3 regions of the Aeromonas sp. TS_SC_11 genome follow, and region 1 is predicted to be linked to each of the others. Evidence: riboswitches for the same ligand, from Rfam matches in the RefSeq annotation. Region 1 holds a riboswitch; each other region holds the start of a gene.
The links. Region 1 has a riboswitch for cyclic di-GMP ahead of AC1P02_RS00460 (glycosyl hydrolase family 18 protein). Riboswitches for the same ligand answer to the same signal wherever they lie in the genome.
Positions count from the first base shown of each region.

Region 1 (5,329 bases):
GCCGCCAAGCCGGCCGCCAATGCCAATGGTGAGCAACGCGCCGACCTGAAATTCCTGACCGGAGTCGCCTATTTTGAGCAGCAAAAACCGAAGGAAGCATTGAACGCCTTCACCCAGGCAGCCCAGAATGGCAACGTCAGTGGCCGTGCCTCCCCCTGGATAAGCTTCCTCAAGGAGCAACAGGGCGGTGCCGTCACTCAATAAGTGCCCGAGTGCACTGGCCCCGGCCATTCACTCCCGGGTCGAGGTCAAGGCTCAATGACGCGAAACGGGTGCGGGCGCCCTCCCCGCCCCCGTTTCATACCACAAGGGGTTCGCCCCACCGCTTGCCTTGGTGGCAATTGGCCGCTCCCCGGAGCGGTCTTTTTTATGCCTGCGACCTCCTCTTTATATATGCCGTCATAAAAAATCCGGAGCCTGGGCTCCGGATTGGGTCATTCATGGATACGGGCATTACCTCACCGGTGAGGGTGTCGGCCGCGCCCGCTCCGTTGCACCATCAGTAACTGCATACCAGCTTCCAGCTGCCATCGGTTGCCTTGGGCTCGCTGCTGGTCCACCAATTCGCCTGCCACACCACCTTGTTATGGGTGATGCGATCGCCACCACCTGCGTGATCCCCTTGCGGCCAGGTCGGGTAGGCCTTGTAGGCCGCCGGATTGACGTTCTGGCTGCTGCAGGTGGCGCCGCCCGGGTTCTCACCACCGCCCGAGCCCAGTACGGCCTCTGGCAGGGTCGGGAACTCGGCCTTGAGACCTATGGTCTGGCTGCCGCTGATGATACGCATGCCGCTCGGCACGCCGGCGGCGGGCAGGTAGTAGGTCATGGCGACTTCAACTTCAGCGCCCGGCGCCAGGGTCTGCCAGCTCGGCAGGTTCATGGCGACCTTGTGGAAGTCCTTCTCGTTGGCAATGCCCTCCGAGTTGTCGTTGCCACCGCTCTCCACCACTTTCAGCCCCATGCCACTCTGATCCGTGATGGTGTCAGAGGTGGACGTCGGCATCAGAAACTCGATGCGAGCGCCGCCCGGAATAGTCTGGGTCGACTTGTTGACCAGCTTGAGTTTCGGGTTGATCGGGTAGTTGGAGTCACCTTCCTTGAAGCCGGAGAGGCTGACCTGGATGTCGAGCTGGGCACTCGGCGCGGCCAGATCATTCTGCTTGTTGTTGTACGGAGTTGCCTTGGCAAACTTCTCGTAGGCAAGCGTAGTCAGAGTGCTGCCCATGCCGTACTCGTTCTTGGCCGGATCGAAGGCGTAGTCGCCCGCCATCTCCCAGAACATGACGCCACCCAACCCGCGCTTGATGATGTAGTCCAGCTTGTGACCCATGGACTCTTCATCTTCGGTGGAGAGGAACACCTTCTTCTCCTCGTTCCAGAGCCAGGGCGCCTGCGCCTTGTCATCGTAGTAACGGACGTACTTGCCCTGCATCACGTGGGCCGGGTTGTTGGGATCCAGACCCCAGGCAGTGCCGTAACTTGGCAACGTTGTGATGCCCAGGCTGGCCGCGTTCTCTAGGTTCTTGGCATGCCACATGGGCACGGCGCCACCGCCGATCTCTTTGCCGTTCTTGTCCAGATCATGCCAGATGTTGTCGATGCCGACCGCACCATTGCCGCACGGAATCGTACTGCCACCGGTGCCCGGCTGACACTCGTTCTGGCTCGGCAGGGCCGCCTTGCCACCCAGACCGTGACTGCCACCGCTCACCCCCTGCCAGCCGCGGGTGTAATAGGGCACACCCACGTTGATCTTGCCGGCCGCCAGCGCACCGCGGAAGTAGTGGGCCGACCAGGCGGCGTTGAGGTAACCGATACCGCCAAACTGGGCCTGATTATATACGCCCCAGTGGGAGAGTTCGGGATCGGCATTGTTGTCGAACAGGGCCGCGTTGTGACCGACAAAGTGGTTCCAGGCACCGTGGAAGTCATAGGTCATCAGATTGACGTAATCCAGATACTGGGTGACCTGGAAGTTCTCCATGCCGCGCAGCAGGTAGGCTGACGCCGGTGAGGCAATGGTCAGCATGTACTTGCGTCCATCCTCGGTACCGGCATTGTCGAGCCGCGCCCGCAGTGTCTTCATCAGCACCTCGTAGTTGGCAAAGAGCTTGGCACGGCACTGGTTGGAGAGCGGGAAGTCGTTGGGGTTGCCTGCATCCTTCATGGAGGTGGGGTACTCGTAGTCCACATCCACCCCATCGAAACCGTACTGGCGGATGAAACTCACCGCCGAATCGGCAAAGGCGTTGATGCCGGCGGTATTGACCGAGCAGTCGCCCTTGGTGGTGGCGGTGTAGAAGCCGCGGGTATCGGCCCAGCCCCCTACCGAGATAAGGGTCTTCACGTCCGGATACTGCTTCTTGTACTTGGAGATCAGGTTGAAGTGGCCCTGATAGGCGAATTCGGGATCCATCTCGGCGCCCGGCACACCATCCCAAGTCAGCTTGGTGGCTGCATCATCCACCTTGATCTGGTGACTCTGCTCGTCCACAGCCGCGAAGGCGTAGTTGATATGGGTGAGCTTGTCCCAAGGGATGTCGTTCACCAGGTAGGCGGGCAGGCCATTCTTGCCAGTGCGCCAGGAGGTGAAGTAACCGATCACCCGGCGGGCGTGGTCATCCCCCATGCACTCGTAACCGTCCGGGCGATAGATCTGGCGAATGTCACAAGAGAGGTTGCCACCGGTGGGCGGCAGCGCCGCCTCTTCCACCTGCACATCGACCTGGGCAGACTCGCCCACCAGATTTTCCTTGTCGGTCGCCACCAGCTTGAGGGCGGCAGCCCCCTTGCTCTGGGGCGTCCAGCTCACCTGCCAGGGGGCGCTGACGTCTTCACCGACTTTCTTGCCATCCACATAGAGCTCGACCCTGGCCACGTCATTGTTGGCATCGGTGACATTGCCACTGACCGCCACGCTACGCCCCAGAGTTACCTTGGCGCCATTGGCCGGGCTGCTGATGCTCACCCCGGGCGCCTCTGGCGCGACTACGGCATTGACGCTGAAGCTGGCATCCGCCTCGCTCAGCACTGTGCCATTCTTGTCCAGCCCACGAGATTTGAGTTGATGGGGGCCGACACCGGTAGCGACCCAGCTGGCCGACCAGGGGGCCCCGCTGCTCACCGCCACCGGCTGACCATCGATCAGATACTCGACCTTGACCAGGGCGCTGCTGTTGCCGCTCAGGGTGACCGCCAGGGCCACGGGTACACCTTCGTTGAAAACGCTACCAAGAGCGGGCGAACTGATTGCCAGCCCAAGGCCCGGAGTCGTGCCGCCGTCGTTGAACAGCTTCCAGGCATCAGCCCAGACAGCACCCACACCGGGGGCATAGTGATAGGGGGATGCCCCGCACCAGCCGGAGTAGGGAAATTCTTTGCATTCGTAGAGAGCGCCTGCGTTGCTGACCACATCGCCAGCCTTGTAAGCGGTGCCGGCCTGATAGGCGGGATAAGCGGCTTGTGCCCAAGCGGGCATGGCAGCCAGGGCCACCAGCATGGCAAGCCTGCTGGGCCTTAAGGTCTGTTGCATATTGTTATCTTCCTTGTTTTGTCTTGGCATTGGTCACCAGGGCAAAGAACAAGCGCAACCGGCGTGATGGGAGCAGACAACTGGCAATGGACGTGCCACAAACACCACCTTCACCCTGGGAAGCCCCGCTATCTGGATCGACTGATCTGGAGACCGGAGGCATTGCGTCCCGGCATTTCGACCGGTTTGCCCTTTACCTGGGTTCCGTGAGGAACAAGCCGAGTATAGGAATCAACCAGCAGAGTCTCAATCTTCATTCTCGAAGAAAAATATGTGGATGCAAGCCAGATCACACTTTCCCGAGAACAGTGAATTAATGATTTTGTCATTAATTTCATAACGTTAGTCAGGTCAAAAAAACCAGCACTGCCCTCATTTGCATCCCGGTAATGTGCGTTGGCTCACTGGTATGACGTGCCAGAAATGTGACAATGCGCGCCCTTGGTCAAGCTGCCAAGGCTATGGAAACACTGGCAAAAAATAAAAAAGGAACCGTTATGAAAGGAACACGTACCCTGCTGTCACTGGCCGTGGGGCTTGCGCTCGCGTCCCCGTCCGTCCATGCCGCCAGCTTCAGCTGCCCGGCTGACAGTGCCCTCACTCCCATCCCCGTCATTCAGGGCATTGGTGGCAAGAGTCCCCTCATCCCCGATGGCAAGTTCGAGAGTGCCCAGAGCGTCACGGTCAAGGCGGTGGTCACGGCACTTGGTGAGAGTCTCAACAAGGGTTTCTACCTGCAGGATCTGCAAGGGGATGACAATCCCCAGACGTCGGATGGCATCTTCGTCTACCTCAACGACAAAAACTTCGCCAGCAAGTACCCGGACATCAAGCCGGGTGCCGAAGTCTGTCTGGAGGCCAAGGTCGAGGAGTACTACAACCACACCCAGCTCAAGCCGGTCGTTGACAGCAGCGCCCCGCGTCTGCAGGTTCTCGCTCAGGGCTCTGTGCCTGCCGCCGTGCCGCTGCGGGTACTGGAAAACGAGACCCTGGCCCGGGCACTGGAGCGTCACGAAGGGATGCGGGTACGCCTCGATGCTGACAGCGCGCTCAAGGTAAGCCGCAACTTCAGCTATGACTACGCCGCCCGGCGCAACAATCTGGTGCTCTCCCACCAGGCACCGCTGATGAAGCCGACCCAGTTGCACGATGCCGACAGCAAGGAAGCCAAGGCGCTGGCCAGGGCCAACGCCCGCAACCGGGTATTCCTCGAGTCTGACTTCAAGGCCGCCGATGGCAAACTGCCCTGGCTGCCGGGCTGGGATCCGGAGCAGGGTTATCTGCGCATCGGCGATGCCCCGGTCAATCTGGATGCGCTGGTGGGCTACAGCTACAACGAATACCGGTTGATAGTGCCGCAGGATCAGGTGATCACCGCCGGCGATCTGCTGCGCACCGGCGATAACGATCGCCAGAGCGCACCGGCCCGTGCCGATGGCACCGACTTGCGTATCGGCAGCTTCAACGTGCTCAACTACTTCACCAGCCACTCCAGCGTGGGGGGGGCCCTCAATGTGCTGTGCAAGGATCAGGCGGATGCGGACAGCGCCAAGGGCTGCAACCGCGGCGCCAAAAACCTGGAGGACTTCCAGAAACAGCGCGCCAAGATAGTCAACGCCATCACTGAGATGGATGCCGATCTGCTCGGCCTGATGGAGATGGAGAACAACGGCTTTGACAGCCACTCCGCCATCAGTGATCTGGTGCAAAGCCTCAACGCCCAACAGAAGGAAGCCGACAAACAGTACGCCTTCGTGGCCCTGCCCAAGGCGCGGCTTGGCGACGAGCGCTTCTTCG
Region 1 is NZ_CM170470.1:98,749-104,077, forward strand. Features, by position in the region: gene AC1P02_RS00455 (tetratricopeptide repeat protein) at 1-204, shown strand, start outside; gene AC1P02_RS00460 (glycosyl hydrolase family 18 protein) at 500-3,532, opposite strand; cyclic di-GMP riboswitch class I at 3,648-3,733, opposite strand; gene AC1P02_RS00465 (ExeM/NucH family extracellular endonuclease) at 4,030-5,329, shown strand, end outside.

Region 2 (5,329 bases), 2.0 Mb from region 1:
ATGGTGCCGTCGTGCCAACCCCCTTCGCTCGGATCAAAGTCGGTGAGCAGGGTGCCATCCGGCAGCATCACCTCGGGCAGCGACAGGGGGGCATATTGACTCACGATGAGACGGCTGGCAGGTATGGTCTGGAAGTACTCCCGATGCGCCTCGGGATCCTTGGCAAAGGCAAACTGGTTGCGCGGTGTGGTCAGCATGCCGATGTCGATGGTGTGGATCAGCAGCTCCCCCGGTGCCCCCACCTTGAGGCCCGTCAGCTCGCCGTGGAGCTGGTTATGACTGAACCACAAGCTGAGTCCAGGTACTATCCACTTGGAGGGCAATACCCCGCTCCAGGCATCGCTGGCGTAGGTGATGCCGTTATTTTCCAGCTCACCGTCACGGATCCACTGACCGCGCACAAATTTGAATTGCTGGCTCTGACCGCGGGAGAGTGTCACCTGACGGCCACTGAAAGTGACAGTCGAGTCGTAGCCGGCATTAGAAGCGAGGCGCACCATCTTGCCTTCCAGCGTCGCATCCGTCGGCAAATAAACGTTGCGCACCCAGCGCCCGTCTGCGGTCTGGATGGACACAAGCGCATGGACTCGCAACTTGCTCAGCAGGAAGGAGCCGGCCGGATCACCCAGCTTTGCCAGTTCGCTGCTGCTGTTGATGACGCCTGTGGTGCCGGGGCCTGGGGTGAAATCGACCCCCTCTTCGGGGGAACCCTCCAGGTAGTAAGCGGTTTTGGGTAGTTTAGAGGGTGGGTTGAGTCCCATTGAGCCGAGCAACTTACCCGTCCCATCATAGGCCATCACCACCATGGGAGCTGTGCTGTCGGCTTGCATCGGCCTGACCAGCAACAGGCTCTTGCGCAGGGCGGTGAGACGGGGCTGATTGTCCCCCTCACGAGGATGGGCGGGCAGGATCTGGCTCTGGGCAAACTGCACCCTGGCCGCCAAGGATCCTTGCAAGTCATTCTGTGGGGTTGTGCCGTCGAATATCAGGGCAGGGACAGCCTGAGTAGCGGCCAGCAGAGAACCGCTTGCCAGCACTGCGGTGATCAGGCTGGCAATACGGGTAGTGTGTATGGTCATCATGACGCTCGCTGTTGTTGTGGGAAAGAGAAGGGGCATGCCAAGCATGCCCCCGGTTGGTTCACAAAAAGGCTAGTTGACAAAAAAGTTAATTACAGGTGGCGGCGCCCAGATCCTGCCAGACGTCGTGCTTGCCGGGCTCATTGCCACGGGTCCAGTACTGGGCCTTCCACTTGCGCCCGTTATGGGTGGTCAGGTCACCGGCGTTGTAGGCCACACCGGCATCCCAGCCCAGCTGCACCTGGCTTGTCAGCTTCCACTGATCGGCGCTGCGGCTCGGTTCATTGCCCTGGGTCCAGTACTTGGCCTGCCACACCAGCTGGTTGTGGCTCACCTTCTCGCCACCGTTGTAGGTGGTCGCGGCTTTCCAGGCCGGCCAGTTGGCCGCATCCGGATCGGTCGCCCCGCACTCGCCTCCCCCGCTGACCGGCGTCACGGTGAGACGGGTCTTGCCCTGGGCATCCAGCACGCCGTCGGTCACTGTGACACTGAGGTCGTAACCGGTCGCCTCGGTCACGCTGGGACCGGTAACCACCAAAGTGCTGCTGTTCTGACCGCTGGCCGTCAGGCCTGCCGGGACGCTCCACTGATAGCTGAGGGTGTCACCGTTGGGATCGGTGGCATTGGCAGTGATGCTCACCTGCTTGCCTGCCTGTACCGAGACCTTGTCCTGCACCGTCACCACAGGTGGCAGATTGGGTTGCGGCGCCTTGTTGGTCACTACAACCTGATCCTTGGCACTGAGGTTGTGATCGTCGGTCACCGTCAGTTCGAACACCAGATTCACGTCCTGGCTGACCGCATCGACGCTCACCTTGGCCTTGGCCAGGTTGGCATCGCTCAGGGTCGCCTTGGGACCCGATACCTGAGTCCAGCTGTAGCCGAGCACGGCCCCTTCCGGATCGCGGGAGGAGGAACCGTCCAGCACCAGCTCTGCCGGGCCCGTCACGGCAAGATCATTGCCAGCGTTGGCAACGGGCGGCTTGTTGGTGGGCGGCGTTGTGCCTTCCCCGTTGCCCAGCCCCTCGTGCATGGCGTTGAGAATGTCGCCGTTGTCGGCGTCGATTTCCCAGGCAAAGAGGCCGCCGAGCTGGTTGGCCAGCACATACTGTCCCTTGGCTTTGACCGAACGGTCGTCATCGAAGGTGATGAGCTCACCGGTGGATGCCTTGAACACATAGGGTGCCTCGGCAACTTCGTCATAGCTGTACTGCCAGTCACCGGCCATCTTGCCCTTGGCGATGCCACGGTAGTCGATGACCCCCTTCTCCCAGATACCTTCCGCTTCGGTGCCCGCTATGGGGCCGGTGGCGGTGCCGGTGAAGGGATTGTTGCCCTGATAACCACTGACGCCGGTCCAGCCACGGCCATACATGGCCGCGCCGACCACTACTTTGCCCGGTTCGACGCCCTGACCCAGCAGTGCCTTCACCCCCTTGTCCGTGGTGTAGCGGGTATCGGGATCCCAGCTAGCGTCATACAAGGCGGTCTGGTGACCCAGCTCGGTGTTGGTCCAGGCGCCGTTGAAGTCGTAGCTCATCAGGAAGATGTGATTCATGTATTGCTGGGCGGCGCGATAATCCACCTTGGCAATCTTGTCATCGCCGGCGCTGATGGCGGAAGTGAGCTCGTAGGTGCGGCCCGTCTCTGCGCTCAGCTCGTCGAGCATGGCGCGCAGCTCCTTCATCAAGAGCACATAGGTCTCGCCATCGGAGGCATTGCCAAGATCCGGGTTGGCTCCCTGGCCACCCGGGAACTCCCAGTCGATGTCCACCCCGTCGAAGAATTTCCAGGTCTGCAGGTACTCTTTCACCGAGGCGACGAAGGTGTCGCGCTTGGTCTTGTCACCAAAGAAGAAGAAGGGGTCGGAGAGGGTCCAGCCACCGATGGAGGGGAGAATCTTCAGGTCCGGATAGGCCTTCTTGAGCGCCATCAGGTTGCCGAAGTTGCCCTTGTACGGCTCGTCATAGGCGGTGAGATTGCCCTGCCCCATCTGGATGGCAGCCCAGGGATCGTGGATGGAGACCTTGAAGTCCTCCCGCCCGGCGCAGGAGCGTTGCAGCGCCTCGAAACTGCCGGAGATGGACTTGAGACTGTCGTTGATGCCATTGCCGCCACAGATGGGGGTAAAGCCGTAAAGAATGTGAGTCAGGTTCTGGGCCGGGACCTTGTCCACGGTGAACTTGCGGCCATAGACACCCCACTCCACATAGTAGGCCCCCACCACCTTGCCGGATTTGTTGGCGTAAGGTTTGTTGTTCTCCTGCAGCGGTGCCTTGAGCGGCACCAGATGGCTGCCATCGGTGTCGGCCACCAGAATTTCTTTCTTGTCGGAGAGAGTGCAACCATCGGCATTGCACAGGGCCACCTGCATCTGGTAGCGGCCCCCCTTGGTCACCTTGAAGTTGGCGGTGCCGGCGGCGGAGGCCGCGCCGGACCAAACCTCCTGGCCATCGAGCAGTACCTTGGCGGTCTGGCCGACATCACCGGACCAGAGGTTCCAGCTCACGCTGACCGGCGCACCATCGGCATGTACCTTGACCAGTTTGTTGTAGGAGGTGGCGGCTTGATCGACTTCGACGATGGCGAACTTGGTTTCGCCCCAGCCGATGGTGGGTTTGCCGGGGGCGGCAGCGAAGGCAGAGGAGGCACACAGACCCCCGACCAACAACGCCAGTACTGAGGGTTTTGGACTTAACATAGTTGAATATCCTTATTTCGTTCTTGGAATTAACAACGAAAAAGGCAACGCCAACCAGACAGGTAACGCAGACAACATCGCGCCATGGCTTGGCCCATGGACGAAACAACCTGTGGTGGCCCCGCTATCTTAGGTACTGCTGACCCTTAGACCGGAAGCTTTGCGTCCCGGACTTTCGTCCGGTTTGCCTTTTGCACAACTTGATTTGCGACAAAAAATAATCGCCGGTTGAATATAAGGAGTTAAACGAGGAAGGGCAAACCCCTGGCAGGTTATTAATAAGCCACTTTTTATCGGAAAATAGCCCCAAACGAGAAGAAAAGACGCTTTGTTGTGTAAGAAAGCGCCGATCTTGACGTCTCGGGGCTGAGATTAAAAATCAGACGAATTACTTGTTTCGTGATCATCATCAAGTTTGGCAGGCCGTAATATGCTGTTCATCAGCGCACGCAACTTGAGCGGTTTGACCGGTTTGCTGATGTAGCCGTAGCCGTGTTCACGGATCTGCGCCTGCAACTCGCTCTTGCGATCCGCACTGATGATGATGCCGCCAATGTCGTTGCCATGGGCGAGGCGCAGCATGTGCAGGGCCTGCAACCCTGTCTTGCCGTCATCCAGGTGGTAATCGGAGAGCACCAGCTGCGGCAGGAAGCCGCCGGCGATGAGATCCTCCGCCTGAGCCTGGCTTTGGGCACACACCACCTCGCAGCCCCAACGCCCCAGCAGGGAGTGCATGGCGATGAGAATGTCGCTCTCGTTGTCGATGCAGAGTACCCGGATCCCCTCCAGCTGGCTGTCCCGCAGGGCGGGCGCCGCCACCTGCGTCGTTGCGACAGGACGGGTCGCCAGATTGAGGGTGATGGCAAACACGGATCCCGCCCCCGGCCAGCTGCGCAGGGTCAGGTTGTGCCCCAGCACCAGGGCAATGCCGCGGGCGATCGCGAGCCCCAGCCCCAACCCCTGCTCCTTGGCGGTGCGGGAGTGATCGAGGCGGGAGAACTCGTCGAAGATGGCCTCCTGCTTGTCGGCCGGGATGCCGGGGCCGTTATCCCACACCTCGATGCGCACCTTGTCCCCCAGCCGGCGGCAACCGAGCAGCACACGGCCACCCGGGTTGTAGCGAAACGCATTGGTGAGGAAGTTTTGCAGCACCCGCCGCAGCAGGCGCACGTCGCTGTACACGGCCAGCTTGCTCTCCACCACCGAGAACTGTATGCCCCCCGCCTGGGCCAGCACCCCGAACTCCGCCTTGAGGTTGTCGAACACGTCGTGCAGGGCGAAATCGAGCTTTTTAGCCTTGAACTTGCCCGCCTCGAGCCGCGAGATGTCGAGCAGATCCGTGATGAGATCCTCGGTCGCCCCCAGCGCATCGTCGATGTGACGGGCGATGCGGGCCGTCTCATCCCGGGGCGGCAGCATCTCCAACAGGGAAGAGGTGAACAGCTTGGCCGCATTGAGGGGCTGGGTCAGATCGTGGCTCACCGCCGCCAGGAAGCGGCTCTTGGAGTGGTTGGCCCGCTCCACCTGCTGGTTCACCAGCAGCAGCTGG
Region 2 is NZ_CM170470.1:2,079,761-2,085,089, reverse strand. Features, by position in the region: gene AC1P02_RS09865 (M66 family metalloprotease) at 1-1,079, opposite strand, end outside; gene AC1P02_RS09860 (glycosyl hydrolase family 18 protein) at 1,168-3,780, opposite strand; cyclic di-GMP riboswitch class I at 3,892-3,979, opposite strand; gene AC1P02_RS09855 (hybrid sensor histidine kinase/response regulator) at 4,153-5,329, opposite strand, start outside.
Region 2: another riboswitch for cyclic di-GMP. It lies ahead of AC1P02_RS09860 (glycosyl hydrolase family 18 protein); the one in region 1 lies ahead of AC1P02_RS00460 (glycosyl hydrolase family 18 protein).

Region 3 (5,329 bases), 310 kb from region 1:
CTCTGGCGCACCGCCTCGTTCGGGCTGGCGGCAAGGGAGGTGCTGGCGGCGGGCAGACTGCCGGCGACCTGCTGACCCTGCTCATCCAGCAAGCTGAGTTTCAGCTCCCGGCGACGGGCAAACAGCGCCGCTTCGGCCGCCACCAGCTCGTCCATCAGGGCGGCGGCAGCCGGATCCTCGATGACGTTGCACTCGAAGAAGGCAATCCAGCCCCCCAGACCACGCTTGAGATCCGCCTCTTCGGCCTGGGCCAGCATCTCTCTGAGCTCCGGCAGTCGGGCCGGGTTGGCGCAAAACGCCTTGTAGGCCTGCTCGGCGGCGGTGAAACCTGCCTGATCGTCACTGGTGCCCATGTAGGTGGACCAGAACAGGTCCTCCTTGCACCTGTGTACCTGCAGGTAATCGGCATTGAGCTGATTCAAATAATTCCTGGCAATGGAATGCATAAATTCCCTCTTGTATGGGGCTGACCCGTACGGGTGCCCGCTCCTTTTGGTGAAATGCCAAGCCATTCACATTTTTTGGCAAATGATGCGCCGGGATGCGCACAACCACGCTACCAAAAGCGACGGTTTCTGTCTGCTGGCTATACTGGTTGTCAAAACACTCAATTAGCATTCAGTCACCACAAGTTATTGAAAGTTAATTAAATGTTAATAACGAAATAATCAGGGCCATCGTCATGTCTGGCCACAGCAAGACCCACAGGGAAATCAGGGAGACCTTATGTTCAAGCTTGGTGATATCGCCGTGAGCCGCAAATTGATGTTGCTGCTCTCACTGGCGCTAGTCGGTTTCATCGCACTGCTGCTTATTTCGGCCAGTGCCTTGCATCGCAATCTGATGAGTGAGCGGGAGGCCCGGCTGCAGGCCGTGCTGGATCTCGCCATGAGCCGCATCCAGTCACTCGCCACCACCTTGCCCGCCGCACAGGCTCAGGCAGAAGCCAAGGCCATGCTCAACAGCATGCGCTTCGATGGCGACAACTATCTGTTCGTACTCGATGAAACTCGCCACGTTGTGGTACACCCCGTCAAACCGGAACTGGTTGGCCAGCAGATGGGCCAGAGCGGCACCGAGACAGCCGGGGATCACTGGCAACGCATGGTGGAACTCGGCAAGGGGGGCCAGCATGGCCGCCTTGAATACCAGTGGATCGGACCCTCCGGTGATGCCGCCCAGAAGATGTCGCTGGTCGCCGGCTATCAGCCCTGGGGCTGGATCCTGGGCTCTGGCGTACTGCTGCAGGACATTCAGGCCACCATCTGGTCCCAGTACCAGCTGATGGGCGGCGCCACCCTGCTGGTGATCCTGCTGATGGGGCTGCTGGGGTTTGCCATCAGCCGCTCCATCGTCAATCCCCTGGCCGAGATCAAGCGAGCCATGCAGCAGGTGGCGGCCGGGGATCTGGTGATCAGCATACCGGTACACGGCAAGGATGAAATGGGGGTCGTCGCCGCCTGCACCAACCAGGGGCTCGACGCCATTCGCCACGCCCTGATCGAGGCCAGCCAGGGGGCCCGCAACGTGGCAGATGCCGCCCTGCGGATCGCCTCCTCGGCGGAGGAGACCAATCAGGCGGTCAACAGCCAGCGGGATCAACTCTCCCAGCTCGCCACCGCCATGAATGAGATGAGCGCCACCATTGCCGACGTGGCGGGTCACGCCGAAAATACCGCCCGGGATACCCAGGAAGCCACCAGCGAGGCCGGGCTGGGCAACCGTGACGTGCATGCCAGTGTCAATGGCATACAGGCGCTGGCCACAGAGGTGGAACAGGCCACCCAGCAGGTCAATCAGCTCAAGGAGGGAGTGATGCAGATAAGCGAGGTGACCGCCGTCATCAGCGCCATCTCCGAGCAGACCAACCTGCTGGCCCTCAACGCCGCCATTGAAGCAGCCAGGGCCGGGGAGCAGGGACGCGGCTTTGCCGTGGTCGCTGACGAGGTACGCCAGCTGGCGAGCCGCACCCGCCAGTCCACCGAGGAGATACAGAGCACCATAGCCCAATTGCAGCAGCGGGCAGTGACCGCCGCCAGTGCCATGGATGCCAGCCGCAAGCTGGCGGAGAGCAGCGTCAGCCAGTCCGAAAAGGCAGGGCAGGATCTCTCCCTCATCGTCAACCACATCCAGCATGTGAGCGACATGGCGATCCAGATAGCCACAGCGGCGGAACAGCAGAGCGTGGTGGCCGAGGATATGAACCGCAACGTCAGTGGCATCAATGATTCGGCCCAGGAGATGTCACAATCCGCCACCTATCTGGCGAAAGAGAGCGAGCTGCTGGCAGACCTCTCCCGCAGTCTGGATGAGCGGCTGTCGGTGTTCAAACTGGGCACTGCCATCGATCAGACCCTGGCACAGCGGCTGGCCCCGCTGCATCAGCAATCACATCAGGCCGAACGCCCCCGCGCTCGCCACTGATCCGTCTTGCACTGTCGCAATTCATCCTCTGCCAGCCCGCTGGCAGAGGATTTTTTCATTGATGAAAAATGTCGAATTTTTGCATGTTATCGACATGATGGGCGACATTCAGCCTAGCTTGTCGATTAAATACACCATTAAAAACATAACATTAAGTTTTAGCTCTACTCCGATGAGTCAAGCTGTAAACATTTACACTTAATTAACTAATCAAAATTAGTCATGATGGTAGTGTCGCAAGGTGCGACACCATGACCCTTTATGTAGTCATTTGGCAAACTGGTTGAAAGGCCAGGACGCAAAGCCTCCGGTCTAAAGACATGTCGTCCAGGATAGCGGGGTTGCCACACTCAGGTGTGTATCGGGGAACTCCCCTGCCAACTTGACTGCCCACATCTATCGAACAGAGGAATGTATGGCAGCAAAAATCCAACTCAATCACGTCGCGGCAGCGCTGGCGCTGCTGGCCAGTGGTGGCGTACTCGCCCACGGCTACATCAGCCAGCCCGAGAGCCGTAACTACCTGTGCAACAAAGGTGGCAACAGCCAGTGTGGCGCTGTGCAATGGGAACCCCAGAGCGTGGAAGGCCCCTCCGGCTTCCCGCAATCAGGCCCTCAGGATGGTCAGATTGCCTCGGCGGGCAGCTCCCGCTGGAGTGAGCTGAACGCCCAGACCAGCGATCGCTGGACCAGGCGTGAAGTATAGGCCGGGCCATTCGCCATCAGCTGGACCTTCACCGCCAACCATGTCACCCGCAACTGGCGTTACTACCTCACCAAACAGGACTGGAACCCGAACCAGCCGCTGACCCGTGCCGCCTTCGATCTCACCCCTTTCTGCGTGGTGGATGGCAACATGGTACAGCCGCCCAAGCAGGTCACCCACAACTGCAACCTGCCGGAACGCACCGGTTATCAGCTGATCCTGGGGGTGTGGGAAGTGGGCGATACCAGCAACAGCTTCTACAACCTGATCGATGCCAACTTCAAGGGCGGCACCCAGCCCCCCTTGAGCTGGAGCCAGGGGGGCACCATTTATCCCTCCACCGATCTGGCGGCCGGTGACAAGGCCAGAGCTCTGGTGTTCGACGCCAATGGCGTGCGCCCCGATCTGCAGACCGAGTTGACCATCACCACCACGGAACAAGGCCAGAAGAACAACTGGGCACATGCCCTGGCCAGCAAGATCAATGCGGAGCAGAGCCAGATCCGCGCCGGTCAGCAGAACGCCGACAATCAGTTCAACCCCGTCTACGGCCAGAACCCCGTCTACCTCAAGGCAGGCAGCGCACTGGAACGGGTCGAGATCCAGCTCGAACAGCTGCAACCGCCGGTGGGCAACGACATCAGCGTGAGCGGTCTGGAGAGCGAATACCTGCTCGACGACGGCAAGGTGACCCTCGACTTCACCATCACTGCCCAGGGGGACCTGACTGTCACCAATACCTTGTATGACCATGGTGGTGTGGCCAAGGGCCAGTCTGCCGCCGACATCAAGGACAGCAGCCAGAGCTTCACCATGCCGCTCACCGGGCTCAGCGCGGGTCACCACCAACTGGTGATCGAGGCCAAGCCGAAGGCGGGGGGCGAAGCCCTGCAGCAGACCCTGGACCTGATGCTCAAGGACTCGGCAGGTGGCGGTGACTACCAGTTCACCTTCCCGCAGGGACTGACCTCCTACACGGACGGCACCAAGGTGTTGCAACCCAAGAACGGCAAGGTCTATCAGTGCAAGCCCTTCCCCTACCGAGGCTGGTGCAGCCAGTGGTCGGCCAGCGCCACCCAGTATGAACCGGGTATCGGCACCAACTGGCAGGACGCCTGGATTGCGCTGAACTGAGCCAGTTCTGAAAATCGAGAGCGGACCTGAATGTCTGCCAGCGCCAGCCCGAATAAGCCGGGTATCGGCACCAACTGGCAGGACGCCTGGATTGCGTTGAACTGAGCCAGTTCTGAAAGTCGAGAGCGGACCTTGATTCTGCCAGCGCCAGCCCGAATAAGCCGGGTATCGGCACCAACTGGCAGGATGCCTGGATTGCTCTGAACTGATCCGGCACAGAGTGATAACGCCATAAACAAAACGGGGAGCCAATAGCTCCCCGTTTTACGTACTCTGGCAAGGCTCGTATCGGGTAGTCGATGGCGGGCTTGCCGACCTGACGTCGGCCAGCGCCCGCCCGGATAAGCCGGGTATCGACACCAACTGGCAGGATGCCAGGATTGCGCTTAACGGATACGTACAAGCGCGGCAAATAAAAAAAGCGTCCCCCGAACGGGGACGCCTGAAAGGTCAAACCTTGCGGTTTGCGGACCAACGGAACCAGGACTTCACGCTTCACACACTTCACTTTTCTCAGCACACTTTTCACTCTTTCAACAGGATTACCCCTGCCACTTTCCCCCTTCCACTATCACGTCGTTGGGGTCGGTATCGGCACTCAACTTGTCGCGCACATACTGGTCGTAGAGCTTGAGCAGGTACTTTTCTTCACCCAGCTTGGCGAGGCGGTCATTGACCCAGTCACGCAGCTCGATATTGCCCTTCTTCACCGCTGGCGCTATGGGGTCTTCCGCCCCCAGCTTCTCGGGCAGCACCCGGTAGCCCGGATTCTCCTTGGCCCAGCTGAACAGCACCAGATTGTCCTGGGCGTAGGCATCACCACGGCCCTGAGCCAGCGCCTGCAGGGATTCGGTATTCTTCTCGAACTTGAGCACCTTCCAATCTGGATGATTGCGGGTCAGCCAGATGTCGGCTGTGGTGCCAGTAGTGACAATCAGGGTCTTGTCCGCCAGATCGCCTAATCCCTTGGCCGGGCTCCCTTCCGGCACCAGCACCTGTACCGCCACTCGCAGGTTCGGGTTGGTGAAATCCACCACCTCGCGCCGCTCCGGCGTCACCGTCATG
Region 3 is NZ_CM170470.1:406,319-411,647, forward strand. Features, by position in the region: gene AC1P02_RS01830 (M3 family metallopeptidase) at 1-446, opposite strand, end outside; gene AC1P02_RS01835 (methyl-accepting chemotaxis protein) at 727-2,424, shown strand; cyclic di-GMP riboswitch class I at 2,688-2,773, shown strand; partial or broken gene gbpA (N-acetylglucosamine-binding protein GbpA) at 2,840-4,264, shown strand; gene AC1P02_RS01845 (transporter substrate-binding domain-containing protein) at 4,807-5,329, opposite strand, start outside.
Region 3: another riboswitch for cyclic di-GMP. It lies ahead of gbpA (N-acetylglucosamine-binding protein GbpA); the one in region 1 lies ahead of AC1P02_RS00460 (glycosyl hydrolase family 18 protein).